Regions from separate parts of the Paenarthrobacter sp. 2TAF44 genome, predicted to be linked through region 3. Evidence: predicted binding sites of a transcription regulator. Region 3 holds the regulator's gene; each other region holds the start of a gene.
What was found. Region 3 encodes HrcA, which represses chaperone genes, less so after heat shock. Its sites were predicted from a motif close to TTNGCACTCGNNNNNNNCGAGTGCNAA; they were not measured.
Positions count from the first base shown of each region.

Region 1: a site for HrcA is predicted at 7,032-7,058, ahead of groES (co-chaperone GroES). Genes of this name have one in related genera too.
Region 2: a site for HrcA is predicted at 8,688-8,714, ahead of groL (chaperonin GroEL). Genes of this name have one in related genera too.

Region 1 is NZ_JBFRFP010000019.1:78,566-89,596, forward strand. It holds gene alr (alanine racemase) at 1-136, shown strand, start outside; gene tsaE (tRNA (adenosine(37)-N6)-threonylcarbamoyltransferase complex ATPase subunit type 1 TsaE) at 133-744, shown strand; gene tsaB (tRNA (adenosine(37)-N6)-threonylcarbamoyltransferase complex dimerization subunit type 1 TsaB) at 744-1,415, shown strand; gene rimI (ribosomal protein S18-alanine N-acetyltransferase) at 1,429-1,932, shown strand; gene tsaD (tRNA (adenosine(37)-N6)-threonylcarbamoyltransferase complex transferase subunit TsaD) at 1,929-3,056, shown strand; gene AB4Z15_RS18060 (glutamate--cysteine ligase) at 3,068-4,219, opposite strand; partial or broken gene AB4Z15_RS18065 (50S ribosomal protein L36) at 4,333-4,413, shown strand; gene AB4Z15_RS18070 (shikimate 5-dehydrogenase) at 4,466-5,278, shown strand; gene AB4Z15_RS18075 (THUMP-like domain-containing protein) at 5,285-6,511, opposite strand; gene AB4Z15_RS18080 (hypothetical protein) at 6,579-7,007, shown strand; gene groES (co-chaperone GroES) at 7,198-7,494, shown strand; gene groL (chaperonin GroEL) at 7,579-9,192, shown strand; gene AB4Z15_RS18095 (response regulator transcription factor) at 9,500-11,031, shown strand, end outside.
Region 2 is NZ_JBFRFP010000021.1:25,429-36,459, forward strand. It holds gene AB4Z15_RS18685 (ABC transporter ATP-binding protein/permease) at 1-1,294, shown strand, start outside; gene AB4Z15_RS18690 (lipid II:glycine glycyltransferase FemX) at 1,406-2,494, shown strand; gene AB4Z15_RS18695 (peptidoglycan bridge formation glycyltransferase FemA/FemB family protein) at 2,600-3,913, shown strand; gene AB4Z15_RS18700 (threonine/serine ThrE exporter family protein) at 3,942-5,429, shown strand; gene AB4Z15_RS18705 (siderophore-interacting protein) at 5,454-6,293, opposite strand; gene AB4Z15_RS18710 (uracil-DNA glycosylase) at 6,346-7,113, opposite strand; gene AB4Z15_RS18715 (DUF3263 domain-containing protein) at 7,223-7,558, shown strand; gene AB4Z15_RS18720 (LytR C-terminal domain-containing protein) at 7,607-8,227, shown strand; gene AB4Z15_RS18725 (cold-shock protein) at 8,417-8,620, shown strand; gene groL (chaperonin GroEL) at 8,934-10,559, shown strand; gene AB4Z15_RS18735 (RNase H family protein) at 10,755-11,031, shown strand, end outside.
Region 3 is NZ_JBFRFP010000013.1:72,717-82,196, forward strand. It holds gene lepA (translation elongation factor 4) at 29-1,882, shown strand; gene hemW (radical SAM family heme chaperone HemW) at 1,883-3,112, shown strand; gene AB4Z15_RS14100 (DUF4870 domain-containing protein) at 3,143-3,556, opposite strand; gene AB4Z15_RS14105 (DUF3097 domain-containing protein) at 3,692-4,543, opposite strand; gene hrcA (heat-inducible transcriptional repressor HrcA) at 4,718-5,725, shown strand; gene dnaJ (molecular chaperone DnaJ) at 5,784-6,911, shown strand; gene AB4Z15_RS14120 (16S rRNA (uracil(1498)-N(3))-methyltransferase) at 6,914-7,687, shown strand; gene AB4Z15_RS14125 (GerMN domain-containing protein) at 7,734-8,606, opposite strand; gene AB4Z15_RS14130 (PhoH family protein) at 9,050-9,480, shown strand, end outside.

The DNA.
Region 1 (11,031 bases), on a different contig from region 3:
CGCAGCGGGAACCATCAACTATGAGATCGTCACGCGCATCAGCCCACGCGTGCCCCGCAGCTACATCAACGAGGTTCCTGCGCGCCCGGACGTCCACCATGGCACACAGACAGCATCTGAAACGGCGACGCTGTGAACGAACCACTGATCGAACCAAGCGAACCGCTGTGGGAACGCAGCCTGAAGGTCACGACGGCGGAGCAGACCCACGCGCTCGGCGCAGCACTGGGTGGGGTGCTTGAGGCGGGGGACCTCCTTGTCCTGACCGGAGAGTTGGGTGCGGGGAAGACGACCTTCACCCAGGGGCTGGGAGAGGGCCTGGGCGTACGTTCCGGGATCATCTCGCCTACGTTCGTGCTGGTTCGGATCCATCCGAACCTTCCGGATGGTCCGCGCCCCGGGGGCCCGGACCTGGTCCACGTCGACGCCTACAGGCTGGAATCAGCTGCCGAGATCGATGACATTGATCTTGAAAACACCATGGACACCGCCGTAACCGTCGTGGAGTGGGGGAGGGACAGGGTGGAGCACCTCTCGGACAGCCGCCTCGAAGTGGATCTTCACCGGTCGGTGGGTAGCGTAGGCGTTATGCAGGCCACCAACGTCGCTGACAGCGCCACGGTCCTCGACTTTGACACTGATGACGACGACGAACCGCGCACCATCGTTTTCCGCGGTTTCGGCCCCCGCTGGGCCGAGGCACCGAAGCTTCTTGAAACCACGATCTCCGAAGGAGGCCACTGATGCTGATCCTGGCCATCGACACTTCAGCAGTGGCCAGCGCTGCGCTGATATCGGACGTTGCCATGGAAGGCGTGGTGGATTCCTTCTCCACCGAGGACACCCGCAGCCATGCCGAAGTCCTTGCACCCGGCATCGAGAAACTCCTGGCCGGAGCAGGGGTTACCGGCGCGGACATTGACGTGATCGTCACAGGGGTGGGGCCCGGACCGTTTACCGGGCTGCGCTCGGGCATAGCAAGCGCACGCACCCTGGCCTTCGTCTGGAACAAACCGCTGTATGGCCTGATGAGCCTTGATGCGATCGCCCTTGAAGTGGCGGAGTCCACTGCGGCTGTTCCCGAATTCCTGGTGGCCACTGACGCCCGGCGCAAAGAGGTTTACTGGGCACGGTACGTCCTGGAGGAGGGCCAGCTACCCCAACTCATCGACGGACCGCATGTGGGTTTCGCCTCGGACTTGCCGGACCTTCCCGTGTTCGGGGCCGGCGCTGGACTGTACGCCGACGTCCTCCGTGGGGACGAAGACTTTGCGGACACACAGCCGGACGCGGCCTCCCTTGGCCAAGTGGCGCTGGCCCGGTTGACGGCAGGGCAGGAACTCTTGGATTCCACACCCTTGTACTTGCGCGAATCGGACGCCCAAGTGCCGGGTCCCAGGAAGCGTGCCCTGTGATGAAAGGGGAACGATGAAACTTTCACCCAAACTGGAGCTCTCCGGAGTTTCCCTGCGAGACATGACAGAGGCTGATGTCCCGGCCGTAGAAGCCTTGGAACGGCGATTGTTCCCCGTGGATGCCTGGCCCCTGCAAATGTTCTTCGACGAGTTGTCCCAGGCGGAGACTCGCCGCTACATGGTGGCCGAAGTTGCGGGCCAGATCGTGGCGTACGCCGGATTGATGTGCATTGAGCCGATCGCGGACGTCCAGACGATCGCCGTCGTTCCCGAATTCGAAGGCAAGGGCATCGGTTCGGCCATCCTGACCGAACTGATTGAAGAGGCGCGGCGGCGTCGCGCGGCGGACGTCCTCCTGGAGGTGCGTGCGGACAACCCCCGTGCACAGCAGTTGTATCTGCGCTTCGGATTCGAACAGATCCACGTGCGGCCCCGGTACTACCGGGACGGAACGGACGCGTTGATCATGCGCCTGCCCCTCAACAAGCCACATCCCACAGAAGGAGCCAACGCGTGAGCGGCCCTTATCCAGAACAGCCCAAGCAGCCGTTGGTGCTGGGCATCGAATCGTCCTGCGACGAAACGGGCGTCGGAATCGTGCGCGGTACAACGCTGCTGACCAACACGGTGTCCTCATCCATGGACGAGCACGTGCGCTTTGGTGGCGTCATCCCCGAGATCGCTTCGCGTGCCCACCTGGATGCCTTTGTCCCCACGCTCCAGGAAGCGCTCCATGAAGCCGGGGTGACCCTGGCGGACATCGACGCCATTGCTGTCACGTCAGGTCCCGGGTTGGCCGGCGCCCTCATGGTCGGTGTCTGCGCAGCGAAGGCCTTGGCCGTCGCTACGGGCAAGCCGCTTTATGCGATCAACCACCTTGTGGCGCACGTTGGCGTGGGGCTGCTGGAGGCAAGGCCCGACGCCGGTGCTGCCGCCGGCTTGGGTGCCGGCCAGTTGCCGCAGAACCTCGGTGCGCTTCTGGTTTCGGGTGGACACACAGAGATCCTCCGCATTCGCAGCATCACAGATGACGTGGAACTCCTGGGCTCCACCATCGACGACGCCGCCGGAGAAGCCTACGACAAAGTGGCCCGGATCCTGGGCCTTGGCTACCCCGGTGGTCCAGCCATAGACAAACTCGCACGCCAGGGCAATCCCAAATCGATCCGCTTCCCGCGCGGCCTTACGCAACCCAAATACATGGGCACCGCAGAAGAAAAGGGACCGCACCGCTACGACTGGTCCTTCAGCGGCCTGAAAACCGCGGTGGCCAGATGCGTGGAGCAATTCGAAGCCCGCGCTGAGGAAGTACCTGTAGCCGATATTGCAGCGGCATTCCAGGAAGCCGTGGTGGACGTCATTAGTTCCAAGGCGGTCCTGGCCTGCAAGGAGAACGGCATTACTGACGTGCTGCTTGGTGGTGGCGTTGCCGCCAACTCAAGGCTGCGTGAATTAACCGGTCAACGGTGCGTGTCGGCGGGCATCAAGCTGCACGTGCCGCCGCTGGATCTCTGCACGGACAACGGTGCCATGGTGGCAGCGCTTGGAGCTCAACTGATCATGGCCGGAATCGGGCCCAGCGGAATAGCCTTCGCGCCGGATTCTTCCATGCCCGTTACTACGGTGTCGGTGGCTGCGTAAGTTCCCTGGACTTAAGCGTCCGGGCCTTTGCGCATCTGCTGCACGAGGTCCATGACTACTGCCTGCAGGTCCCCGTTGTGTTCAGCGGCCACGCGGCGCTGGCGCTGGTAACTGGCGCCGCGTTCGATGATCTTCAGGACGTCGGCCAGTTCCTCAGAGCACCCGAGCTTGGCTGCCACGGGTTCCAAGCGTGCGACGGTTTCTGCCAGGTGCTCGGTGACCAACTGCTCGTTGCCCTTGGCATCAAGGATGATGATGGCTTCCATGCCATAGCGGGCGGCACGCCACTTGTTTTCCTGGACGTGCCATGGCGGCATCGTGGGGATGCTGCCGCCGGCGTCGAGGATGGAGGAGAACTCGTCCACGAGGCACTGCGTCAGTGCTGCGATCGCGCCCACTTCCTCGAGTGTGGCGAGGCCATCGCAAATGCGCATCTCGATAGTGCCCAGGTTGGAGACGGGTCGGATGTCCCAACGAATTTCAGAGGTGGCATCGATGACACCTGTGGTGAACATGTCCTGGACATAGGACTCGTATGCTTCCCAGGTTTCGAACTGGAACGGCAAGCCAGCGGTGGGGAGCTGCTGGAACATGAGGGCGCGCTGGGATGCGTAGCCGGTTTCTTCGCCGGCCCAGAAGGGGCTGGAAGCGCTGAGGGCCTGGAAGTGCGGGAAGTAGTTGACAAGGCCGTCCAGGATGGGGAGTACTTTGTCCCGGCGATCGATGCCCACGTGGACGTGGACACCGTAGATGACCATTTGGCGTCCCCACCATTGGGTCCGCTCGATCAGCTTGGCGTAGCGCTCCTTGTCGGTGACCGGCTGGAGCAGGGGAGGGCTGAAGGGATGGCTGCCTGCGCAGAACACCTCGACTCCCATGGGATCGGTGACTTCGCGGACAGCGGCGAGGGAGCGGCTGAGGTCCTCTTTGGCTTCCTTGACCGTTTCGCAGATTCCGGTAACGAGCTCCACGGTATTCAGGAGCAGTTCGCGCTTGATGTGGGGGTGTTCGTCGTCTTCGTTGAGGTCCGGGTGGTTCGCGGCCACGCCCTTGAGGACGTCGTTCGCGACTGAGACCAGTTCCCCGGTGCGTGCATTGACGAGCGCCAACTCCCATTCCACACCCAGTGTCGATTGCCTGGATGGCGCAAACTCAATCTGCACGTAGTCCCCTCGTTGCTTGTTTCTGCTGGAGTTTCAGCTGGACGCAACCCGCTGCGGGGCCGTCAGCGGTCGGCTCAAGTCTAGTGCAGCCGGAGCATGCGTGATTGCTGGCGGGTGCGCAGATCGTCCGGCGACGTGGGCGCACGTTCGTCATCAACAAGAACAATCCGCGCATGAAGGCCCGCCAGGGCTAACCGCGCGGCACTGTAAAGCAGCAGCGTAAAGAAGCCGTTGTTTAATGGGTGAATGCCAATCCTGAACAAAGACATGTCCCTGTGCATTTCGCTCGCGGCCCGGCCCAGCAACATCGGAACCCGGTTCCACAATTATTTGTACGACCTGCTCGGACTGAACTTTGTCTACAAGGCATTCGCCCCCGCGGATATCACTCTTGCAGTGGCTGGCATCCGCGGCCTCCCCATCAGGGGTGCCGCGGTGTCCATGCCCTATAAGGAAGCTGTCATCCCGCTGGTGGACGTCATGGATCCGTCGGCAAAGGCCATCGATTCGGTCAACACGATTGTCAACAACGACGGCGTCCTTACCGCCTATAACACGGACTACATCGCCATCGCCCGGCTCCTGAAGGACCACAAAGTACCTGGCAGCCACACCGTTCTTCTCCGTGGTGCCGGTGGTATGGCAAAGGCTGTCGCCGCCGCCCTCAGGGACGCTGGATTCACCGCTGTCACTATCGTGGCCCGCAACGAAACCACCGGCCGTGCGCTCGCGGACCTTTACGGTTTCGGCTGGCAGGACGACGTCAATGGCTCAACTGCAGACCTCATCATCAACGTCACGCCCTTGGGTATGGCCGGCGCCGACGAAACTGCCCAGTCCTTCGACGACGCAACCATTGCCGCCGCAAAAATAGTATTCGACGTCGTCGCCCTTCCCTCCGAGACGCCGCTCATCACCGCGGCCCGGAACGCCGGCAAGCCGGTGATCACGGGAGCCGAAGTTATCGCCATCCAGGCGGAGGAACAGTTCGTCCTTTACACGGGTGTCCGCCCGAGTGCTGATCAGGTCCGCGAAGCCTCAGAGTTCTCCCGTCGCTGACGTGACTTAGAACGTCACAGGCTCCACGACTACAGCCACTCTTTCCTCGCCAATCCTTGTGAGGACCAGGGTGGCTGTTTTCGCGGGCTTACTGTCGCGCTTGGATGGAAGCAGTTGCTTCCGCAGTTCTTCCGGAGTGACGGCCGTGCCACGCTTCTTGATGTCCAGCACCGTGACGCCATTCGCTTTGACCCAGGCTTTGAGCGCTTTCACGTTGTAAGGCATCACTTCCAGCACCTTGTATGCGCGCGCAAAAGGCGAGTCATGGAGTTCCGGGGCGCAGATGTAGGCGATATGTTCGTCCACCAGGTGCCCGCCAAGGCGTTCTGCGACGTCGGCTACCAGGCCTGCGCGGATGACCGCACCGTCGGGTTCGTAGAGGAACCCCTCAACAGGCCCGACGGCGGCTACCGGGCCGCCGTCGAAATCCTCGCCGCTGGTGAGCTCGGCAGCGCCCTGGGAGCCGATGACAAGTGCCGCGCGCCGGACCCCGGGACGGGCCACCGCGTTGAACCACAGGGCGACCTCAGTGACTTCGCCGCCTACGGAGACCCACTGCGCTTCACAGTTCACCGGAACCGAGTCGTGCGGCATCCCCGGACCCATCTTGACTCCCACTGCCCGGCCGGCCGAGGCCAGGCCTTCAACGAACGACAACGGGGGAGAGAACGCTTCCGGATCCCAGATCCTCTTGGTCCCGGACGTCGAGGTTGTGCGTCGTGCGGGGTCCAGCCACACGCCGTCGATCCCGTTCAGGTCCACTGATGTGGCATCGGAATGCACCACCGTGGCGTGCGGGAAGGGCATGAGGTTGATGGTGGCGCAGGCGGCAGTGGTTTCGTCCATTTCCACGGCGGTCACGGCAATGTCCATGGAGGCCAAGGCCATGGAGTCAGCTCCGAGGCCGCAGCCGAGGTCGGCTACGTGGGAAATGCCGGCCTTGGCAAAACGCTCGGCGTGCCGGGCCGCGACGTTGAGGCGGGTTGCCTGTTCGAGTCCGGCCTGGGTGAACAGCATCTGGCGGGCAAACTCGCCGAACTTTGCTTCGGCGCGGGTCCGGAGCCGGGACTGCGTCAGTACCGCGGCCACGAGTTCAGGGGAGTGGCCTGCTTTTCGGAGGTCGGCGTTAACGCTGAACGCTTCGTCTTCGCGGTACGGCCCCAGCGAGGCAAGGAGTTCCCATCCTTCAGTGGTCAGCAAGGGTGCGATCTGTTCCTGCGGTGCGTGAGACATGGGATCAAGCCTAACGGCGCCCGCCATGACGCCGTGAGTTGGGAACCAGCCCGATAGGGTTGTTTTCATGGAAGACAACGCAGCTCCGCAGCCCTCCGACGCAAACAACCCGGGCGGGAACCACTCCACTGCCCCGGGAGCTTCAGAGCATTCCTCCGGTCGATCCCTCGTGGCTTTTGCCCGTCCTGCCTTGATCGCGGGGGCCGTGATCGCTGTAATCTGCATTGGCCTGCTGATCGTCATCTTCGCGTTGGACTCATTCAACGCTGCGGCGTACTCCGTGACGGGCAAGAGCGTGAATGACGCTACTGATGAAGCCCGCGACATCCGGGAGCTCTACAGTGGGGCCCGCATTGGCGGGATTATCGCCTTGGTGATTTCCGGCGTCGTGGCCCTGGCGGCCGCCGTCGTGCTGTATTTGAACCGTGGATCTGCCCCTGCAGATGAGGACGACGACGGCGAAGACTACGATTTGGACGACCTCACCGGTCGGTAACGGGAGTTCACTCAGGACGAAATTCTGGCACTCACCTTGACCGAGTGCTAACGCTTACATAGAGTCGTGTTAGCACTCTCCCCCGGAGGGTGCTAATCACGCCAGGCGTCACCGGCACCGCGACGACGGTTGCACGCCACGGCACCCTAGTTCTTAGTCCATGAATCAGCTCATGAAAAGGAGAGTCCGAGTGTCGGTCTCGATTAAGCCTCTTGAGGATCGTATTGTTGTTCGCCCGCTCGAAGCAGAGCAGACCACGGCTTCCGGCCTGGTAATTCCGGACTCCGCGCAGGAGAAGCCGCAGGAAGGCGAAGTTGTTGCAATCGGCCCCGGCCGCTTCGATGACAACGGCAACCGCGTCCCGGTTGACGTAACTGTTGGCGACGTCGTCATCTACTCCAAGTACGGTGGAACCGAAGTCAAGACCGGCGGCAACGAGTACCTCGTTCTGTCCGCCCGCGACGTCCTTGCGATCGTCGTAAAGTAACTTCCTGGAGCCCCGCACCGCAGCCGCGTTGGAATCATTCCGACCTTCTGCGGTGCGGGTTTTCCGTCTTGAAAGGACACAACCATGGCAAAGCAGCTTGCTTTTAACGATGCTGCCCGCCGGTCTCTTGAGGCCGGTATCGACAAGCTCGCCAACACTGTCAAGGTGACGCTTGGCCCGCGCGGCCGCAACGTCGTGCTGGACAAGAAGTGGGGCGCTCCCACGATCACCAACGATGGCGTGACGATCGCCCGCGAAGTTGAGCTTGACGACCCCTACGAGAACCTTGGTGCACAGCTGGCCAAGGAAGTAGCGACCAAGACCAACGACGTCGCTGGCGACGGCACCACCACCGCTACGGTGCTGGCGCAGGCACTGGTCAAGGAAGGCCTGCGCAACGTTGCTGCTGGTGCCGCTCCTGGCGAGATCAAGCGCGGCATCGAGGTTTCCATTGAAGCCATCGCAGCCCGCCTCCTGGAGAACGCAAGCGAAGTGCAAGGAACCCAGGTTGCCAACGTTGCCGCCATCTCCGCACAGAGCGACGAAATTGGCGAACTATTGGCCGAGGCGTTCGGCAAGGTGGGCAAAGATGGCGTCATCACCATCGAAGAATCCTCCACCACCCAGACGGAACTCGTCCTCACCGAAGGCATGCAGTTCGACAAGGGCTACCTTTCCCCGTACTTCGTCACTGACGCAGAACGTCAGGAAGCAGTCCTCGAAGACGCCTTGATCCTGATCAACCAGGGCAAGATCTCCTCGCTGCAGGACTTCCTGCCGTTGCTGGAGAAGGCGCTGCAGGCCTCCAAACCGCTGTTCATCATCGCCGAGGACATTGAAGGCGAAGCCCTGTCCACGCTGATCGTCAACCGCATCCGCGGCACGCTGAACGTTGTGGCTGTCAAGGCTCCGGGCTTCGGCGACCGCCGCAAGGCCATGCTCCAGGACATCGCTACGCTCACGGGCGCCCAGGTTGTTTCTCCGGACCTTGGCCTCTCGCTGGACACCGTTGGCCTTGAGGTACTGGGTACGGCACGCCGCATCACGGTCACCAAGGACAACACCACCATTGTTGATGGCGCCGGAACCGAGCAGGACGTTTCCGACCGCGTGGCCCAGCTGCGTGCCGAACTCACCCGCACGGACTCTGACTGGGACCGCGAGAAGCTGCAGGAGCGCCTGGCCAAGCTGGCTGGCGGTATCGGCGTTATCAAGGTCGGCGCAGCCACCGAGGTTGAGCTGAAGGAAAAGAAGCACCGCATCGAGGACGCCGTTTCCTCCACGCGTGCTGCCCTTGAAGAAGGCATCGTTTCCGGTGGCGGTTCCGCCCTCATCCACGCCCTCAAGGCACTGGACGAGTCCCCGGCCGTCAAGGCACTGGAGGGTGACGCAGCAGCAGCTGTTGGCATCGTCCGCCGCGCCTTGGTCCAGCCGCTGCGCTGGATCGCCCAGAACGCCGGCTTCGACGGCTTCGTCGTCGTTTCCAAGGTCTCCGAACTCGAAGCCAACCACGGCTTCAACGCCAAGTCCGGCGAGTACGAGGACCTGATCGCCGCCGGTGTGATCGACCCCGTCAAGGTCACCCGTTCCGCACTTCGCAACGCCGCTTCCATCGCTGCCCTGGTTCTCACCACCGAGACCCTGGTTGCCGAGAAGCCGGCTGAGGACGAAAACGCACACGCAGGCCACCAGCACTAACAGCCTGTTCGAAAAAGCCCTGGTCACTCGTGGCCAGGGCTTTTTTCTGCCCTCTTGCGCTTCCTGGCTGCGATTGTGGCATCGCCTTGGGGCGTCCTGACCTACTTTGAACCCCAGGCACCCGCCGTGCAACCGAAAAAGGGTGACAAAGTGGCATCTCGGGACCAGAGAAGGTCAGGGACCCACACGGCGCGTCAGGGATTCGTGGAGCCATTGTGGGCTTACGACGGCGGCGGTACCCTGACGCTAATACGGCCGATTGGGTGCGCCAACCGGGTTGCTCGCGGTCGCAGAATGAGTGTGGACTATGCCGGTTACAGCCTTGGATCTGGGACGTTCCGCGTTCTCCGAGCACCGCTGGAGCGATGCGCTTGACTGCCTTGCCCGGGCGGACACGGAGGGCGGACTTCCACCCCAGGACATTGAAGTCGCCGCCTCGGTGGCCATGCTGTTGGGCAAGGACTCCGAAGGCGTCGCCTACCTGACGCGGGCGCACGATGAATATGTCACCGTAGGAGACATGGCTGCAGCCGCCCGTTGCGCAACGTGGCTGGTGCTGTTCCTCATGGACATCGGGGAGCCAGCCCGCAGCTCGGGCTGGATGTCCCGGGCAAAACACTTGGTGGAAGAACTAGACGAGCCCACCGAAGCTGAAGGCTACCTCCTGATTCCGTCCGCGCTGGGAGCCTTGTACGGAGGAAATCCTGAAGCCAGCAATGAGCTCTTTGGCCGCGCCTTGGCTGTGGGACAGCGATTCGGCGACAAGGACCTCATGGCCCTTGGACGGCTGGGCCTGGGCACGGCCAGCATCACCCTTGGATTCCCGGACAGGGGCTTGGAGATCCTGGATGAAGTCATGGTTTCCGTGACGGCGGGGGAAGTATCGCCCATTCCTTCAGGCATCATCTACTGCTCCGTCATCGGCAGCTGCCGCCTCGCCTTCGACGTCCAGCGTGCCCATGAATGGACCGCCGCGTTGGAACGCTGGTGCGGGGACCGGCCGGACATGGTGATGTTCAGCGGGCAGTGCCAGTCCCACAGGGCAGAACTGTTCATCCTCCATGGCGCCTGGGACGACGCCATAGCAGCCGTCCACATTGCCCAGGACCGCTCGCGCCGCGGCGATCCGGAAGCGGCCTGGGGTGCGTGGTATCTGCAGGGCGAGATTCTGCGTTTGAAGGGCCAATTTGATGAAGCCAGCGCGGCTTATGCCAAGGCTGCAGAGACCGGCTTCGAAGCTCTCCCCGGGCTCGCGCTGGTGCTGGCAGGCCAGCAAAAAGTGTCTCAGGCCCAAGCCATGTTGCGACGGGCCATGGCAGGCTCGGACCCCGCCAACCGACGGCGGTTGCTTCCCGCCGTCGTCGACGTCGAGCTTGCCGCTGGTGACCTTAAAGCCGCAAGGGCCGCGGCTGACGAACTCGCGGCTCCGGTCCTTGAAACGGGCAGGCCCCTGGAACGGGCGCTTGCGGCGCAGGCGGAAGCCCAAGTGCTGCTCGCAGAGGGCAACGCGGGCGACGCGCTGGTGGCCTCAAGAAAGGCATGGCGGCTCTGGTACAGCCTTGAGGCTCCTTATGGCGCGGCCACGTGCAGGGTGTTGACGGGTCGCGCCTGTTTGGAACTGGGCGATCCCGACTCTGCCGCCATGGAATTCGAAGCAGCCACAGCCGAGTTCGCTGAACTCGAAGCAACGCCTGCTGTAACTGAGGTGCTGGGCCTTACTGCGGGACGAGGCAGTGCGGGAGCCGGCGGGGTGGGAGGTGGTGGGAATGGATCTGCGCCCACCGCCCATGAACTTACAAACCGTGAACTGGAAGTCCTGCGGCTTGTAGCTGACGGAAA
Region 2 (11,031 bases), on a different contig from region 3:
CGACGCGCCGGGTTCCCCTGCCTCGACAGCTGTTCACGAGCCCATGGTTGGACGCCGGGATCCAACTGAAGTTTTCTCCCCAGCCCCACTGGGGAGACGGCTCAATCTCTTGATGGATGACGTCTATGATGCATTGGCATCCCTTACCTCCAGGGCAGGCAAGGCACTGCTGCTCATTCTGGCGTTCATGCTGGGATCGGGCGGACTGGTTGCCTCAGTAGGCCTTAGCCAAAGTGCCTCCGCGCAGGTTTCCGAGCGCTTGGCCGAAGCCGCATTGGATGAAGTGCAAGCCTCAAGAAGCCCATCTGGGGTCCAACCCGCGAACGCTGACATCGCAGCCTTGCGAGGTCAGAAGAAGAAAATAGAGGATCTTCACGGAGTGGTCGCGGTTGGTTTGCGAGTGGAGTTGGCGACTTCTGAATTTCGGCCCAGACGCTTTCAGCCAAGTAGGGGAATCCAGGAGGACGACTTCGCAGGGTCACTCCTGGCCGTGGACTCGACCTTTCTGGACATCAGCCAGGCCGTAGTTGAGCCTGCTTCTGCCTTATCTCTCCTGGACAATTCCTTCGGAAAGCCCATAGCAATAGTGGGACAAGATACGGCCGTCCGTTTAGGGATTCCTTCTGCGGGTCCGGGCCAGAAAATTTGGATCGGTGGGCAGTCGGTTCCAGTCGTGGGCATACTGCGCCAAGCCGGAAGGAACCCGGTTCTTGCAGACAGCATCATCCTGGGGATCAGCGCCTACCCATCCGCTGCTTCTGACAACCCTGTATTTGTGGTCCGCACCCTCCCTGGGTTTCCAGCACCATTGGCCGACGCGATTCCTTTGGCCCTCGACGCAGCTCATCCCGAGCACTTCACCGTCAACACGGTGGCAGACCTTCGTTCACTCCGCAAGGGAGTCAACAATGACCTGGGCGTGTTGATCAGTGTCATCTCGTGGGTGTTGCTGGCACTCGCCTGTCTTAGCGCTGCTACGTCGATGTATCTGACTGTGCAAACGCGAAGGTCGGAGATCGCTCTGCGGAGAGCCCTCGGTACGAGTCGCTTCAGCATTGGCCGGATGTTTATCTTTGAGGGTTTGCTGGTGGGATTGGGCGGTGGACTGGCTGGCGGAGCGGTCGGAGTGCTGGGAGTTCTGACCTTTTGCCTGGGCCAAGGGTGGACACCGGTTCTGGGGCCTGAATCAGTGTGGACCGGAGTTGCCGCTGGCGCAGCTACTGGTGTTCTTTCAGCGTTGTATCCAGCCATTGCGGCGTCCAAAGCGGATCCGGCTCAGGCTATTCGCGCGTAGTTCGAGCGGGCAACTCACCCAGAGTCGGGCTATTTTCCTCGGCCCGATAGACTTGAGGCTGCATGTCCGCATGCGCACCCAGCTTTTGAACACTGCACCAAACCCCTGAGATTGGACACGGCCACCTTGCGAGAATTTACCGCCCGCTTTGCCACCGCCGAGGAAATCGATAACTGGGACAAGCACGTCACAGCCAACCCCAATGGCGGCAACATGCTGCAGTCGGACGCCTATGCGGCAGTCAAGGATGGCAACGGCTGGTTGGTCCGCCGGCTCGTCATTGAGGCCGCTGACTACGCCAGCTACAACCTGCTTTTGGAGAAGAAGTTTCCCGTCCTGGGCCGCCTTTGGTACCTGATCAAGGGGCCCGACGCTGCCGCCGTGGAAGACATCAAACCGATGCTCACCGCCGTCGCCAATCTGGCGAAGGAACAGAAGATGAACGTCTTCACCATCAAGATAGAGCCCGACGTCGTGGAGTCAGCTGAGGTGTCCGGTCAGCTGAAGGCGGCTGGCTTGGTTAAGGCCCCGAACATCCAATCCAACGATTCCACCGCACTCCTGGATATTTCGGCCCCCGCCAACGAAGTACTACGGAGCATTTCATCGCGGGCCCGCAACGCTGTCCGCAGGGCAGAACGTGAAGGATGCGAGGTCCTCCCAGCCGAGCCCGGCGAGGAGACCTATCGCAAGCTCTACGCACTGATGCAAGACACAGTGAACGCCAAGGGTGCCATGCCATTGCGGAGCTACGAGTACTACTCCCGTTTCTGGCACGAATTCTGCAGCCGTGGCCAGGGTCACTTCTTCTTTGTCTACGAGGACGGCGCACCCAGCGTCGGTGCTTTTGTTATCAACTATGGCTCCAAGGCAACCTACAAGGATGGCGGTTCCGCCCAGAACCGCAAGCAGTACGGTGACTCGCATTTGGTCCAGTGGGCAGCTATCCAGCGGATGCAGGAACTGGGCTGCGTTGAGTATGATTTCTGCGGCACGCCGCCTGCCGCCCGGATCAAGGACAAGACACACCCGCTGTTCGGCATGGGCTTGTTCAAAACGAGTTTCACCAAGACCGTGACGGACTTCGTGGGTTGCTACGACCTCGTCCTCGGACCAATCCGCCATAAGCTCTGGCTCAAGGGTGCAGAGCGCATCTTCCGCCGGCTGGAAACTATGCGCACAGGCGGACAGTTCTACTAAAGAACCGGCACCAACCCAACACTTCAGGCCCGCCCCGGCCACCAACGGGTGCAAATCTATCTAGGTGAGGTAATTTCTTTGACTCCGATTGAGGCTGGAACCGACATGGAATTCGTGATTCTCAGTGACGCTGATTTCGAGACATTCGCCAAGGGACACCCGCAAGGCAGCTTCATCCAGTCCGAGGACCTGGCGCGTTTCCAGCGTGCTCGCGGCCAGGAAGTGGAGCTCTTTGGCGTGACCCGCGGTGGCAGCCTGATCGCAGCCGGAAAGCTCGTCTACACCGCCAACCGCTTTGGTTACAAGGTGTGCGACTGCGCAAAGGGACCCCTGATGGACTATAGCGACGCCGAAGCGGTGCGGTTCGTCGTCGAGCAGTTGAAAAAGCATGCGGCCTCGAAGAAGGCTGCTGAGCTGCGCATCTCACCAAACGTCAAGTACATCGCACGCGACGAGGACGGAGCGGAGCACCCGGAGGTTGAGGACAACCGTCCACTGCTGAAGGAGCTGGCAGGGCTGGGCTTCAAACACCAGGGCTTTGACATGAATTTCGCGAACATCAACTGGATGTTCGTCAAGAAGCTGGACGGGATCGCCGATTCCGAAGAGCTCATCATGGGAATGAATTACCGCACGCGCAAGGCCATCCGGAAGGCCGAAAAGAACGGCGTTTACCTGGAACAGGCCACGCTGGAAACCCTGGACGACTTCTACGACGCGCTGAGCACCGCCGGTGACGAAAAGGGCTTCACCTACCGCGAGCGTGAGTATTACGAGCAACTGCTCCGCAATACCTCGGATGAGTTCACCAAGCTCATGATGGCCAAGATCAACATCCCCGAATACCGGGCCTCCATCACAGAGCGCCTGGATGCGGAGTCCAAGACACTCGCGGACCTCAAGCGCGACGTCGAGGAAACCGGGAGCAAGAAGAAGGCCAACCGCATCAAGGTGGTCCAGGACCTCGTGGACAGTTACGAGCGGAGCCTCAAGGATATTGAACGCTTCCCCGATTCGGTTGGCGTGGCTACGGTTGCGGCGATCCACTTCGCTTGCTCCGGCGATGAAATCGTGTGCGTGATCGGCGGCACGGTCCAGGACTACATCTACTTCAACGGAGCTACGTCGCTGTACTGGGGCATGCTGTTGCACGCTCTGAACAACGGCTACTCGCGTTATAACTTCTACGGCACCTTCGGCATCCAGGGCCAGGACGAAACCGGTCACGGCGGCTACGAATTCAAGAAGGGCTTCGGCGGCGAGGTGGTCCAGCTGGTTGGCGACTTCGTGACGCCGGTGAATCTGCCGGTCTTCACCGCTTACCAGGCGGTCAGGAAGCTCGCAGCTGCCGCCAAGACGGTTCTGGCAAAATTGCCGGAGCCCGGAAACCTGCTGAGGAAATTCCGAGTGAAGAACTAATCAACCAAAGCCTAAGGAGGAACGCTGCGTGACTGAACGCCCTGAGGGCTCCGGCGGCAGGCCTCACACTGACGGCTTGCCCAAGACCCAGCCGATGCGACCATCGCAAATCCGGCAGAACGCCAATGCCAAGCGCATGCTGATGCGCTTGGTGCAAGGCGATAGCCCGCCCACAGCCCCCATGAACATCGTGGACCGGCTCGCGGGCAGTCCCTACGCCAACCCCACTATCCAGGTTGTGGGTGTCGACGCCTCAGCGCGTAAGACGATCGACTTCGCCCTGCATCTGGCCGAGGTCATGTTCCGATACGGTGCAGGCGCCCTTGAAGTTGAGACAAGCATGATTGCCGTTACAGCGGCCCTTGGCTTGAAGAACGTTGAAGTGGACATCACCAACCAGTCGGTGGCCATCAACTATGCGCCAAAGGACCAGACCCCCATCACGTTGTTGCGTGTGGTGCGCTCGTGGACCAATAACTACGCCGGCCTCGCGCAGGTGCATCAACTGGTCACGGACATCGTGGCCGGGGGAGTGGGCCGCGACGAAGCCGTCCGTCGATTGAATGACATCGTCCGCAGCGCCAAGCCTTTCCCTCGATGGATGGTCACGGTTGCCTTCGCTGTGTTCGCGGCGGTGTTCGTGGGCGTCCTGGGTGGTGGTCCGGGCGCTTCAGCCCTCGCCTTTGGCTCCAACTTGCTGATCAGTTTGGTTGCCCGGCAACTCAGCCGCTGGCGCACCCCCGACTTCTTCATCACCATGGCGTGCTCGTTCCTGGTCACGTTTATCGCCCTGATGCTGCGTTGGGCGGGTGCGGACATCGCTCCATCCATTGTGGTTGCGGGTGGAATCCTGTTGTTGCTTCCAACGGGCAGGCTCGTGTCTTCCGTGCAGGACGCCATCAACGGCTTCCCGGTCACGGCCGCCGGACGATTCCTCTCCACACTGCTCACCTTCGGCGCGATCGTGGCTGGTATCGCCGTGGCCGTCGTCGTCGGGACCCTCATGGGCAGCGAAGTCCTGGACGTCACCAAAACATTCCCGGATGCGTATCCTTTGTGGGGCCAAGCCATTCTGATCGCCATCGCTGTAGTGGCTATCGGCGTCACCGAGCAGACGCAGATGCGTCTGTTACTCCCGACGGCGGCAGTCGGCTTGGTTGGCTTCTTCGTCTTGTGGGCGGCTACTACCGCCGGGTTCGGCGACCGCTTGTCGCCGGCAGTTTCGGCTGTGGCCATCGGCCTGCTGGCTCGGGTAGTGGCGCTTAAACTTGGCGCTCCCCAACTTGTAGTGGCTGTTCCGGCCGCGCTCATTTTGCTGCCCGGCCTGACTATATTCCGTTCAATGTATGTATTGACCATTGAGGAAGCGGACATTCTTCAGGGCGCCGGAGGCATGCTGAATGCAGGCGCGATTGTCCTGGGAGTGGCAGCAGGAATCGTCCTCGGTGACAACCTGGCCAGGCCGCTCACGAAGGGCCTATCCAGCAACGAGCGCCGCAGGGTACGGCGCCGCTAGATCTGCGCTGGCCGCTGGATCTGACTAAATCTGTCCTACGGGGAGCTTCTTCTCGGCCTGGAAAACTTCCTCAACCCGGCCCTGCGCCCAGTATCCGGAGAGCGAAACCTGCGAACGTTCCAGACCGCGCTCGGCGAAGAAGATCTGCCGCAGGCCCTTCATGTAGCCTCTTTCGCCATGCGCAAAGACATCTACGCGGCCGGGAAGCCACTGCATTTCGCGGAGCCCGTCAAGCAACAGCTCGCTTGATCCGGCCGGCACTCCATTGCGCTGCAGCCAGTGGAGTTCCAGGCCAGCAGGAGCAGAGATAGGCAGGATGTCCTCGGCGCTGTCCACCTCAAGGAACGCATATCCGCGGGCTTCCGGGGCGAGCGCCTCTATGCAGGCTGCGATGGCTGGAATCGCGGCGTCATCGCCGGCGAAGAGGTGCCAATCGGCGTCGGGCGCAGGATTGTAGGCGCCGCCGGGGCCGGTAAAAATCAGAGTGTCCGCAGGTTCCGCTGCCGCTGCCCAAGGCCCTGCCAGGCCCTCGTCGCCATGGACTACGAAGTCAATCGCCAGTTCCCGTTCTTCCAGGTTCACCCAGCGGATGGTGTAAGTCCGGGTGTGCGGCCATTGCTCACGTGGCATCGTCTCGCGGATGGCCCACAGGTCCAGCGGAAGTTGATAATCAACGCCGGGCTGGGGAAAAACGATCTTGACGTACCGGTCCACGTATTCGTTGTTCACGTAGTCGCTGAACCCTGGCCCGCCGGCGACGATCCGCACCATGTGAGGTGAGAGCCATTCTTTGCGCAGGACCCTCAGGTTGACCTGCGGGCGTGTGGTCCGGGTGGCGGACGAAGAAACGGGGAGAGCAGCCATATAGGCAAGCCTAAGCTAATTCGTGGGGTGCCAGTTGGGTATGAGTCGAAGGTTACAAGATGGGTAGTTCCCAATCGACGGGCTCTGCGCCCTGTGAAGCCAACAGCTGGTTCGTTCGGCTGAACGGCTTGGAACCAAAGAAACCACGTGATGCCGAAAGGGGACTCGGGTGCACCGAAGTGATTACCGGTGTGCCATCCAGCAGCGGCATGACCGCTTCGGCGTCCTTCCCCCACAGAATCGCTACCAGGGGACTCCGGCGTCCCGCGCCGTCGGTGCGATGGGCTACCGCACTGACAGCCGCCGTCGTGATTGCCTCCCAGCCTTTGCCGCGGTGTGAGCCAGCGCTTCCGGCTGCGACACTAAGGACACGGTTCAGCAGCAGGACGCCTTGGTCAGTCCAGGCCGTGAGGTCGCCATGGATGCGCGGCGGGAGCCCGAGGTCGTCGTGGAGTTCACGATAAATATTTGCCAGGCTCCGGGGGATCGGCCGCGTATGCCGCGAAACGGCAAAGGAAAGCCCGACGGCGTGTCCCGGGGTTGGGTATGGATCCTGGCCAAGGATGAGTACTTTGACGTCAGCCAATGGTCGGCGGAAAGCCCGGAGAAGGTTGGTAGCTGCAGGAAGGACGTGGATCCCTTGGGCAGCCTGAGCCGCAACAAAGGCCAAAGCCTCACGGAGTTGGCCTTCCACGGGTCGCAACGCGTCCGCCCAGTCCACGGCCATCAGCTCTTCCAAGGGTTGGTCAACAAGCTCCTCGAAGCCCCGATCGGCAACGCCGGCGGGTTCCAGGTCAAACAGTGCATCCTCACCAGTCACCCTGTCATTGTCTCCTCCAGAGCATCGGCGGTGCGAATGACAGCGTTGTTATTCGCCCGTAACATGGGGGGTAGGACATTTTCCCCCAACCAGCGTCAAGGAGTGTGCCGTGGCAGAACCAGCACCGGAACCAATGGCGCCGCAGTCTACCGGTTTGGCACTTGAAGACCTGGCAGCCGAGACCCGCAGCGACTCACCTCTAAGTGACCGTGATCAGCAAATGTTGGCCTTGGAACGGCAATGGTGGAAGTACGCCGGCGCCAAGGAACAGGCGATCCGTGAGCTCTTCAATCTCTCCGCCACGCACTATTACCAGATCCTGAACGCACTTATCGATACCGAAGATGCGTTGGCCCACGATCCCATGCTGGTGAAGAGATTGCGTAGACTACGTACGTCGCGCCAACGTGCGCGGACAGCGCGCCGTTTGGGGTCCGACGCGTAAATCGCCCGGCTGATAGTCAGCAGCAACCAGCAAGGACAAGGCTTCACCATGACCAAATTTGCCAAGGATGAATTCGACCGGGTCCCACAGAACAGCTCCCGGCAGGGGGTGCACCGTGACGCCCAAGAGACAGTCCGCCCCAATTTGTGGCCGGTCTTGACAGTAGGGGCCGTCGCCCTGGTGCTGGGACTCGTAGCTTTCCTGATACTTCCGCGGCTTGGCCTGGTGGCCCCCAGCGCGTCCACAAGCGTCTCGACGCCGGCGCCCCAGCAGAGCGAAACCTCCCCTTCTGCTGCTCCTACAGAGTCAAGCAACGCACCCATCGCTTCCGGTGAGCCCAGCCCGGGCACCACGCCTTCGGGCGAACCTTCGGTAACTCCCTCTGCTGCGCCGGTGGACAAGACCGTTGCAGTGGCTGTCTACAACGGCACGGCTACGGCTGGCCTTGCCAGCCGCGTCGCGGGCCTGGTCCAAGGCGACGGTTGGGCTTTGGGATCTGTGGGGAACTGGGGCGGCCTGCCGCAGCAGTCGTCCGTGGTCTTTTACAACGTCCCTGGACAGAAGGCGAATGCAGAAGCACTGGGCAAACTCCTCGGTATCACCGCGGTTGTTGAGTCTCCTGAAATACAGCAGCCTCTAGTGGTTGTTGTGGGACCTGGCTACCGGTAATTTCGCTGAATCCCGACCGTTTTTCTGTGGTTTCAGCCTCGAAAGCTGCAACTCGGTTAAGCCTCAATAACAAAAGTCATGGTGGGCCCTTCGGCAGCAGCGCGCGGATAGTGACTGTGGTTACAGTGGATTGATTCCGGTCCGGAGATCCCGGCAACCGGTCTTGGCTACTGTGAAAGTGTGGGCATCATGGCTTTGGGAACCGTCAAATGGTTCAATGCCGAAAAAGGGTACGGCTTCATCACTGTGGATGACTCCGGCGACGACGTCTTCGTGCACTGGTCCGCTATTCAGATGGAAGGCTTCCGTGCCCTCGAGGAAGGCCAGCGGGTGGAGTTCGAATTAGGCGAAGGCCAGAAGGGTCCGCAGGCCGAAAGCGTCCGCGTTGCATAGTCCCTTTGGCCGTCACGTCAGCTAACGGCTGAAACCCCTTTGTTTATAGCGCAAAGTGGCGCTTCTGCTTGCACTCTCCCCGGTCGAGTGCTAATTATTGATTTAGCACTCCTACGCTTCGACTGCTAACTCCGGCCCGGCCTACGCCGGCGGCGGATGGCTCTCGGAACGTCAGGGGGATCAAGAAACACCTTGGTGGGGTGAGGTCCGGAGCGCGCGGCATACATAGGCCGCAAGCAAAGGACCGTCCGTCGCGGGCACCCCATCTGACAGGTTCCTTCTTAACGACTGTCCCGAAAGGACTACCGCCGTTATGGCCAAGATCATTGCATTTGATGAAGAGGCACGCCGCGGCCTCGAGCGGGGCCTGAACATCCTCGCCGACGCCGTCAAGGTCACCCTCGGCCCGCGTGGACGCAACGTCGTCCTCGAAAAGAAGTGGGGCGCCCCCACGATCACCAACGATGGTGTTTCCATCGCCAAGGAGATCGAGCTGGACGACCCTTACGAGAAGATCGGCGCTGAGCTGGTCAAGGAAGTTGCCAAGAAGACGGATGACGTCGCTGGCGACGGTACCACCACCGCTACGGTTCTCGCCCAGGCACTGGTCAAGGAAGGCCTGCGCAACGTTGCCGCCGGCGCCGACCCCCTGTCCCTGAAGCGCGGTATCGAGAAGGCTGTTGAGGCAGTCATCAAAGAACTGCTCGCCTCTGCCAAGGAAATCGAAACCAAGGAAGAGATCGCGGCCACGGCTTCCATCTCCGCCGGTGACCCGGAAATCGGCAGCCTCATTGCCGAAGCCCTGGACAAGGTGGGCAAGGAAGGCGTCATCACGGTCGAAGAGTCCAACACCTTCGGCCTGGAGCTCGAACTCACCGAAGGCATGCGCTTCGACAAGGGTTACATCTCCGCTTACTTCGTCACCGACGCTGAGCGCCAGGAAACGGTCCTCGAAGACCCGTACATCCTGATCGTGAACTCCAAGATCTCCAACGTGAAGGAACTCGTCACGGTTCTGGAGAAGGTCATGCAGTCCAACAAGCCGCTGCTGATCATCGCCGAAGACATCGAGGGCGAGGCCCTGGCCACCCTGATCGTCAACAAGATCCGTGGCACGTTCAAGTCTGTTGCCGTCAAGGCTCCGGGCTTCGGTGACCGCCGCAAGGCCCAGCTCGCCGACATCGCCATCCTCACCGGTGGCCAGGTCATCTCCGAAGAAGTTGGCCTCAAGCTCGAAAACGCTGGCCTGGAACTCCTCGGCACCGCCCGCAAGGTCGTTGTCACCAAGGACGAGACCACCATCGTTGAAGGTGCCGGCGACGCCGAGCAGATCGCTGGCCGTGTTGCCCAGATCCGCGCCGAGATCGAAAACTCCGATTCCGACTACGACCGCGAGAAGCTGCAGGAACGCCTGGCCAAGCTGGCCGGTGGCGTTGCAGTCATCAAGGCCGGCGCCGCAACCGAGGTTGAGCTCAAGGAACGCAAGCACCGCATTGAGGACGCAGTCCGCAACGCCAAGGCTGCCGTTGAAGAAGGCATCGTCGCCGGTGGTGGCGTTGCCCTCATCCAGGCTGGTGCCAAGGCATTCGCCAACCTCACCCTCCAGGGTGACGAAGCAACTGGTGCCAACATCGTCAAGGTTGCCATCGACGCTCCGCTGAAGCAGATCGCCTTCAACGCTGGCCTCGAGCCGGGCGTTGTTGCTGACAAGGTTCGCGGCCTGCCTTCCGGCCACGGCCTGAACGCTGCCACGGGTGTCTACGAAGACCTGCTGGCTGCCGGCGTCAACGACCCCGTAAAGGTCACCCGCTCGGCTCTCCAGAACGCTGCTTCCATCGCTGGTCTCTTCCTGACCACCGAGGCTGTAGTTGCCGACAAGCCTGAGAAGAACGCTCCGGCTGCCGGTGGCGACGACATGGGCGGCATGGGCGGCTTCTAAGCCTCCTAAGCTGTAGCGTCACGCTTCAGAGCAAACGACGGCGGTTCTCACCATTTGGTGGGGGCCGCCGTCTTGCTGTATCGCCCAAGTAAGTCGCAGCACATCTCGTTCTGAATGCTCAAAACGACATGTGCTGCTACATAGATGGGTGCTAGCACGCTTTCAGTGTCTGTGTGGTCTGGCAGGATTGAAGGCATGACGATTATTGCTGCCGCCGATGGCTCTGCCCTCGGCAATCCTGGGCCGGCCGGTTGGGCCTGGTATGTTGACGACTCCTGTTGGCGCGCAGGAGGTTGGCCCCACGGCACCAACAACATGGGCGAGCTCATGGCTGTCCTGGACCTGTTCCGTTCCACTGCCCACGTACCGCAAGAAGAACTGCTGATCCTTTGCGACAGCCAGTACGTCATCAACTGCATCACCAAGTGGATGCCCGGGTGGAAGCGGAAGGGCTGGCGCAAGGCTGACGGAA
Region 3 (9,480 bases):
GTGTGAGTGTCGACAGTAAGGATCCTGCGTGTCTCCCATGGCCCGCACCGCACCGGTGCCCGCCGCAACAGATCCGGCCATCATCCGGAACTTCTGCATCATTGCCCACATCGACCACGGTAAGTCCACCTTGGCCGACCGCATGCTGCAGTACACCGGCGTCGTTCAACAGCGCGACATGAAGGCCCAGTATCTGGACCGTATGGATATCGAACGTGAGCGCGGCATCACCATCAAGTCCCAGGCAGTGCGTATGCCGTGGGAACTCGATGGCACCAGCTACGCCCTGAACATGATCGATACTCCTGGCCACGTCGACTTCACCTACGAGGTTTCGCGTTCCCTGGCAGCTTGTGAAGGCGCTGTGCTGCTGGTTGACGCAGCACAGGGGATCGAAGCCCAGACGCTTGCCAACCTCTACCTGGCGATGGAGAACAACCTCACCATCATCCCGGTGCTGAACAAGATCGACCTCCCGGCAGCCCAGCCTGAGAAGTATGCGGCGGAACTGGCCAACCTTATTGGCGGAGACCCGGAAGATGTCCTCAAGGTTTCAGGCAAGACCGGAGTAGGCGTGGAAGCGTTGCTGGACAAAATTGTCCGTGACCTCCCGGCTCCCGTGGGCGATGCCAATGCTCCTGCCCGGGCCATGATCTTCGACTCCGTCTATGACACCTACCGCGGCGTGGTCACTTACGTTCGCGTTGTGGACGGCATGCTGCACCCGCGTGAGCGGATCCAGATGATGTCCACGCGCGCCACTCACGAACTCCTGGAAATCGGCGTCAGCTCCCCGGAGCCCACACCTTCCAAGGGCTTGGGTGTGGGCGAGGTCGGCTACTTGATCACCGGTGTTAAGGACGTCCGCCAATCCAAGGTTGGCGATACCGTGACCAACCTCGCCAAGCCGGCGTCGGAGTCGCTCAGCGGCTACGCCGATGCCAAGCCCATGGTTTTCTCGGGTCTGTACCCTCTTGATGGAACTGACTATCCCGTGCTCCGCGATGCCCTCGAGAAGCTGATGCTTAACGACGCCGCTCTGGTCTATGAGCCCGAGACGTCCGCCGCATTGGGCTTTGGCTTCCGTGTTGGTTTCCTGGGTCTGCTCCACCTCGAAATCACCCGTGAGCGTCTTGAGCGCGAGTACAACCTCGATCTCATCTCCACAGCTCCCAACGTGGAGTACGAGGTAACGCTGGAGGACAAGAAGGTGATCCACGTGACCAACCCCAGCGAATATCCCACAGGCAAGATCTCCGAGGTCCGCGAGCCTATGGTCTCAGCCACCATCCTGGCACCGAACGAGTTTGTTGGCGCCATCATGGAGCTGTGCCAGAGCCGCCGCGGCGTTATGGGTGGTATGGACTACCTCTCCGAGGACCGTGTGGAAATCAGGTACCGCCTGCCCTTGGCGGAAATCGTGTTCGACTTCTTCGACATCCTCAAATCCAAGACGCGCGGTTATGGCTCGCTGGACTGGAAGGCCGACGGCGAACAGGTTGCCGACCTCGTTAAGGTGGACATCATGCTCCAGGGCGAGCAGGTGGATGCTTTCAGTGCCATCACCCACCGTGACAAGGCCTACGCCTACGGTGTCATGATGACCGGCAAGCTGCGCGAACTCATCCCGCGTCAGCAATTCGAGGTGCCCATCCAGGCTGCCATCGGATCTCGCATTATTGCCCGCGAGAGCATTCGGGCCATCCGCAAGGACGTTCTTGCCAAGTGCTACGGCGGTGACATCACCCGTAAGCGCAAGCTGCTCGAGAAGCAGAAGGAAGGCAAGAAGCGCATGAAGATGGTGGGCCGCGTTGAAGTGCCTCAGGAAGCTTTCATCGCTGCGCTGACCACCGACGAGTCCAAGGACAAGGCAAAGAAGTAAATGCCCAGCGTCCTCCCTTTGGGCGACCCTGCACCTGCGGACGGTTTGTTGCCTCCGCAGGTGCTGATCGGCGTCGAGCACCGCAAGTTCGGCCTGTACGTGCACATCCCCTTCTGCGCGGTGAGGTGCGGTTATTGCGACTTCAACACCTACACGGCCACCGAGCTGGGTGGTGGGGCGTCGCAGGATGCTTACGCAGGCACGGCTGTCACTGAACTGGACTTTGCAGCCACCGCTATGGATGCCTCCGGTCTGCCGAAGCGCCCACTGAGCACTGTATTTTTCGGTGGTGGGACACCCACGTTGCTCCCTGCCGAGGACTTGGCTCGTATCCTTCGTGCCGCCGTCGTGCAGTGGGGACTTGAACCGGGCGCCGAGGTGACCACCGAAGCCAACCCCGACTCCGTAACGCCCGAGTCGCTCCAGGTGCTGGCGGATGCCGGCTTTACGCGCGTCTCTTTCGGCATGCAGTCCGCGGTACCGCACGTCCTCAAAGTGCTGGACCGGACCCATACCCCGAGCCGCGTTCCGCTGGTGGTCCAGTGGGCGCGCGAGGCGGGCCTGGCCGTTAGCCTTGACCTCATCTACGGCACGCCGGGAGAGTCGATGGCGGACTGGCAACTGTCCCTTGAGACCGCCCTGTCCTACGAACCCGATCACATCAGCGCCTATGCCCTGATCGTGGAAGACGGCACAAAGCTGGCGGCCCAAATCCGCCGCGGCGAAGTTCCCGGAATTGACGACGACGACCACGCCGCGAAATATGAGCTCGCCGATAAATTGATCTCGGAAGCCGGGCTGACATGGTACGAGGTCAGCAATTGGTCGAAAGCGCCTGAACAGGCCTGCCGTCACAATCTTGCCTATTGGCGGGGCGATGACTGGTGGGGGATCGGTCCGGGCGCTCACTCGCACGTGGGCGGTGTCCGCTGGTGGAACGTCAAGCACCCCACCGCTTACGCCAACCGTCTGGCTGCAGGAGACTCGCCGGCAGCTGGCAGGGAAACCCTTGACGCCGAAACCCGGGAAGTCGAGCGCATCATGCTTGAGGCCCGGCTCGGTACAGGTCTGTCCGTTGATGCGCTGGACAAAGTTGGCCGCCATGCGATGGCAGGACTGATCGCTGAAGAACTCGTGGATCCGGGTGCGGCCTTCAAGGGGCGCCTGGTTCTTACCCTTAAGGGCCGACTCCTGGCCGACGCCGTGGTGCGCAGGATTCTGCCGGACTAATCGTCGGCAGAATCCGATGGAAGCCTTGGACTACTTAATCCAGCGCAGGTTGAGCTTGTAGCGGTGGGGCTGTCCGTGATTGACGCGGATACCAGCCGAGACTGAGAAGCACGTCAGGGCTACCCAGATGCCCGTGGCGATGACTGCAAAGATATTGCCCACCACGGGAAGCAGAACCAGGATATTTGCCAGGACTGCCGCGATGGTCGGAGGAAGCGTGAAGTTCAGTGCTTCCTTGGATTCCTGCGCCGTAAATGGCCCGCGATCACGGAAGATGAGATAGATCAACAGGGACGGCAGGCATCCCAGAATTCCCCCGAAGTGCGCAAGGGTGGCCCACTGCCGGTCTTCGCTTGCCGTCAGTGGGAGTGCGTTTGCGGGCGCGCCATGGTACTGGGGCTGGCCTGCGGCGCTGCCCGGTTCTTCAGGAGCGTTCTCTGCCACGGTGTCTTCCCTTTGCTGTAAAGATGCTGCAGTGTTGCTGTCCCAGAATACTGGGTTCCGGGTCATCCCGGGACCAACGCCCCGTTACGTCCCTGCGAAAAGTGCATTGAGGAAACGTAATTCAGGACAGGACCGTCAGGCAGTGGTGAGGAAATCGATGACTTCCTCCACCCGTCCCAGCAGCGACGCTTCCAAGTCGGCGTAGCTGCGTACCGCACCAAGCAGGCGCTGCCAGCCGAGTCCAATGTCTTCGGCGGTTTCGTGCGGCCAGCCGAACGCGGTCAGTATCCCGGTCTTCCAGTCAGTGCCTCGTGGAACTTCCGGCCACCGCTCAATACCCAGCACTTTTGGCCGGATGGCTTGCCAGACGTCTATATACGGATGGCCGACGATCAGGACGTTTCCGGCGGCTCCGGGCACCGTCATGGCTTCTGCGGCGATGCGTGATTCCTTTGAGCCTGCCACGAGGTGGTCTACCAGGATTCCGAGCCTGCGCCCTGGCCCGGGCGAGAATGCGGCGATAGCTGACTTGAGGTCGTCCACGCCGTGGAGTGGCTCTACGACGATGCCCTCAATGCGGAGGTCGTCGCCCCAGACTTTCTCCACCAGTTCGGCGTCGTGCTTGCCTTCCACCCAAATACGGCTCGCCTTGGCCACCTGTGCACGATGGCCCAGCACCCTTACGGACCCGGATGCCGTTCGACCCGACCGCACAGGCGAACCAGGAGCCTTTGCTGCCGGAGGCATGAGACGGATGGCCTGCCCTTCAAGCAGGAAACCGAACCCGAGTTGGAACGACTTGGTTTTGCCACGTCTGTCCTCAAGGGAGACGATGTGCATTCCCCCCGATTTCTCCACCCGTGTGACTTCGCCCACCCAGCCGGACTGAACGTCTTCAAGGACCATCCCGCGCTGGACGGCTACCTCGGGGAGTTGGCGTTTGGCAGGAGCGGACAGATCCTGCGGGCCCCACGTATCGAAAGCCAAGGACTTCATACCCCTCTGTGCTGGTTGTGCTGGGAATAACTCCCGCGGGCGGTTTCAATGCTAGCAACGTGCTGGCTCATACTAGACTTGTTAGCACTTGGGCATGTTGAGTGCTAAGTGAGTGCTGTTTATCCGTCCCGATAAAGGCCCGGACAGTCGTCAGGAGGTGTTGCAATGAGTGAGCCACGCAAGCTTGAAGTGCTGCGCGCAATCGTTGAGGATTATGTGCATTCCCGTGAGCCTGTTGGATCCAAGGCACTTGTGGAGCGGCACCATCTGGGCGTTTCCAGCGCCACCATCCGGAACGATATGGCTGTTCTGGAAGAAGAAGGCCTCATCGCAGCGCCGCATACCAGCGCAGGCCGCATCCCCACGGACAAGGGCTATCGGCTGTTCGTGGACCGCATCTCGCAGGTCAAACCGTTGTCCGCCGCGGAGCGTCGAGCCATCCACTCGCTCCTTGAAGGGCCGGACGACCTCGATGACATCCTTGAGCGCACGGTCAGGCTACTGTCGCAACTGACCAACCAGGTCGCCGTCGTTCAGTACCCGCACTCCAACCGTGCCCTGGTCCGTCACGTTGAATTTGTCCTCCTGGCGCCAAAGCAGGTGCTCGTGGTGCTCATCGCAGATACTGGAAGCGTTGGCCAGAAGGTCATCGAGGCTGGCTCCGATGTAAGTAATGAGGCGTTGATGGCCCTGCGCTCCCGGTTCCTGGGAAGCATCGCGGGAACCCAGCTGGCACTGCTGCCGCAGGTGTTGCCTTCCGTAGTGGCGCTGTGCCCGCCGGAGCTTCGGGGACTCGCGCAGCATCTTGCCCATGGTCTCCAGGCCCTCAGCGACACCAGCCGTGAAGAGCGCATCGTCATGGCCGGAACAGCCAACCTTGCCCGCTCCAATGTCGATTTCCCGTTGAGCATTGGGCCAGTGCTGGAAGCTCTTGAGGAACAAGTTGTCATGCTTCGGTTGTTGTCCGATATGGGGGATGATCCCCGCGGCGTGACAGTGAGCATCGGGCGCGAGAATCCTTACGACGGCTTGGCCGAGGCGTCGGTCGTGGCAACGGGGTACGGCTCCGGTGCCAAGGTGGGAATCCTCGGACCAACCCGGATGGACTATCCCACCACCATGGCTGCCGTGCGCGCCGTGGCCCGCTACCTTTCCCGCATTCTCGGCGGCTGACGCAAGCCCCGAGGTAAGAATCGCCGTGTAACCGTATAACAAGGAAGAGATACAGACTTTGAGCAGCCACTATGACGTTTTGGGAGTCTCGCCGGAAGCCACCGGGGAAGAGATCAAAAAGGCGTACCGCAAGTTGGCGCGAAAGCTTCACCCGGACGTCAACCCGGGGGAGGATGTCGCGGAGCAGTTCAAGGCCGTGACGCATGCTTACGAAGTGCTGTCCGACCCCCAAAAGCGCCGCGTCTATGATGCCACCGGTAACGAGAATGGCACTGACAACGGCTTTGGTGGCGGCTACTCCGGCCAGGGCTTCGCGTTCCAGGACATCTTCGACACCTTCTTCGGCGGTGGCGGCGGGCACGCTGGTCCGGCTTCCCGCGTACGCCGCGGCCAGGACGCACTCATCAGTGTCCGCATCGACCTCAAGGACGCCGTGTTTGGCGTCAACAAGAAGCTCGAAGTTGATACGGCAGTCGTCTGCCCCACGTGTGATGGCAGCTGCTGCCGGCCCGGCACGCATCCCGAGCGTTGTGACATTTGTGGCGGCAGCGGCCAAGTCCAGCGGGCCGTTCGATCCATCCTGGGCCAAGTCATGACCACGGCGCCGTGTGGTTCCTGTGAGGGCTTCGGTACGGTCATCAAGGATCCCTGCAACGAGTGCAACGGGCAGGGCCGTATCCGCAGCCGTCGTTCCCTCACCATCAAGGTTCCTGCCGGTGTTGCGACAGGTACGCGCATCCAACTCTCCGGACAGGGCGAAGCAGGACCAGCTGGCGGACCTGCGGGCGACCTCTACGTAGAGATCCGCGTCAACAATGACTCCACCTATATCCGCGAAGGCGACGATCTGCACGCAACACTGAGCGTTCCGATGACAGCCGCCGCCTTGGGCACGGAACTGAGCCTGGAAACGTTCGACGGGCCCCAGGAGATTGACGTCAAGGCCGGCACCCAGTCCGGCGAGGTCATCACGCTTCGCGGCTTGGGCGTTACCCACCTCAGGGGCTACGGCCGCGGCGATCTCAAGGTGCACCTGCACGTTGAGACACCGGTCAAGCTGGATCCGGCACAGGAAGAGCTCCTGCAGCAGCTTGCCAAGTTGCGCGGCGAGCAGTTCAGCGAAGGCAAACTCGTGGCCAGCGGCGGCATGTTCGCCAAGCTGCGGGACAAGCTCGGTAACCTGTAGCGGTGAGCAACCCCGTTTTCTTCACGCCCGCCGGGAGCCTGGACGGAGTTGAGCCGGGCGCTGTGTTCGTCATCGACGGTGCAGAAGCCCGGCATGCCGTTACCGTGAAGAGGCTCACTGTCGGTGAGTCCGTGGACATCGCCGATGGCGCAGGAGCCCGCTTGACAGGCACGGTTGCAGAAGTTGGCCCTGGAAGTTTGTCCGTCACGGCATCCGAGGTAGTTTTCGAAGATCAGCCGGACGTGCGTTTGGTGCTGGTCCAAGCGTTGGCCAAGGGTGACCGTGACGAGTTGGCCATTGAAACTGCCACCGAACTGGGCATAGACGCCGTGATCCCCTGGCAGGCTGAGCGATCCATCGTCCGCTGGAAGGGGGATCGCGCTGCCAAGGCCCACGCGAAGTGGCAGTCTGTAGTCACTGCCGCGGCGAAGCAGGCCCGGCGGGCGTGGATACCGGAGGTGCGTCCTATCCTGGATTCCGCGGCTTTGGCAAAGGCTGTTGCTGCCGCAGATCTGGCCGTGATCCTTCACGAGGACGCCAAGAACCCCTTGCGGACCGTGCTTGAGGCGCCGGTCGTGGCTGAGGGTGGCGCGCTGGCCTCGCCGCGTGAAGTCCTCTTGATCGTGGGGCCCGAAGGTGGCATCTCTCCGCGCGAGGTAACCCGCCTCAGCGACGCCGGGGCGGTCACGGCGCTCTTGGGCCACCACGTCCTGAGGTCTTCGACGGCGGGACCCGCCGCCGTCGTACTCGCCTCCGACGTCTTGGGCCGCTGGTAGGCTGTGTCGCCTTCCAGACAACGCCAGCTAAGGCGCGACGCCGGCTCTAGCCGACGCTGAAAAGTCGCGTATCGGTGGTGGATGTGTCTGCTTGCCCGGAGTCCTGAACCTGGGACACGCGCAATTCGTATTTCCCTGGTTTCAGTGTCGCATTGAAGGAGAAGACGCCGAATTGTCCCGGCTCTCCTGTGGCTTTTGTCTGGCCGGTCAGCAGGCTGGCCTTTTCGCCATTGCCGTTGTCCCGGAGGATCTGCCAGCTGACCGGCTTGGAGCTGTCAGTGCTGCGGCCATTGAACTTGACCACGCCGGCCGGGAGCGAGGTGTCCTCCTGCGGGTCGATGATCCATAGTGGCGCCACCAAGGAAGCGTCCCTGGCCATTGGTTGTCCGAGCCGTACCTGGCCGAAGGCCATGAAATCAGTGTGACCGTCGACCAGGATGACCACTTGGATTTGCTGCCCGGAGTTGAGCAGGCCTGACGACGAGGCTGCTGCCGTGGCAGTGTAGACCAGCTGCTGTACAGCCCGTTGCGCCATGCCGGCATCAAGGTTGGAGTTGAAGGCATCCCGGGAAATATCAACGGTGATCACGTTCTTGCCCGAGATGGATGTTGCCAGGCTGCCAGGGTCCTGCCACGGGGTGAAGAAGTCGTGGTCCAACGGCTTTTCGGCCATCATAATGCGCAGCGCAGTGGTGACGGGGTTTCCATCGCCGGAGATGTCCCTGAATTCGCGGTAGAGGTAGACATCTTCCTTGCTCCGCCCAATCCAGTAGACCGGGATCTTAGTGGACGCCTGGGTGGTCTCCAGGGGAGCGTTGCTGGCCGGAGCTTCCTGGACGCTGACTGGCGGCGCACTGGACGTAGTTTGAGTGGGTCCGCCGTTGGCGATACAGCCGGTCAGCAAAAGGACAGCAAGCATCGCAGGCGCTGCGACGGCGGACTTTTTCCGCTTTCGCCCGCCGGGCTGATGGCTTACTGACTGCGCGATGGGGGTTCCTTGCCTTGGTAGCCGGTGGTTGTCGCTGGCCCGTCGAACGCGCGTAGTTTGACTACCCGCTCTGCCAGCTTGGCATATCGTCGACGGCGGCTGGCCGGGTTTGCGGGCACTGGCAGCAACTGAAACAGGATTGATACCCGCTTGATGCCGAGTTGAGACAAAATGTCGCGTCCGACGGACGCCCCGCGGGGAGGACACGGGGAGGATACGGCAGAGGATCCGCGGGCGAACGCCCGAGGTCTGCCGGGCTGGCGTAGGATTGAAGGCATTCCGGCATATGGCCTGGCGGTTGAGCCAGTCCCGTTGTCGAAACGATGGACCAACTGTTATCCGACCGGAGGAGAAGAGGCCGTACGGCCACCACTATGAGTGAATCCCTGAATGGGCGGCTGCGGACCGGAAACGGGAACCCAGCCACCACCGAGTTCCCGCACACCTTACCGGGCACGCGCACGGAAATCGTCACGTTCGACAACTCCGATCAGATGGTTCACTCATTGGGCAGCCATGACGAAGCCTTGCGCTACATCGAGGAGCAGTTCCCGGACGTCAACTTCCACGTTCGCGGCAATGAATTGTCCATGTCCGGTCCGTCCACGGTCATCCCGCGCATCATGCGCCTCCTTGAAGAGGTCCGCGGACTGGTAGCCAGGGGAACGGTCGTTACCCCTGATGTCCTGCAGCAGCTCGTTTCCCTCCTGAGGACACAGTCGGTCCAGAATCCCGTGGATGTCCTTACCCACAACATTCTTTCAAGCCGCGGCAAAACCATCCGGCCCAAGACCTTGAATCAGAA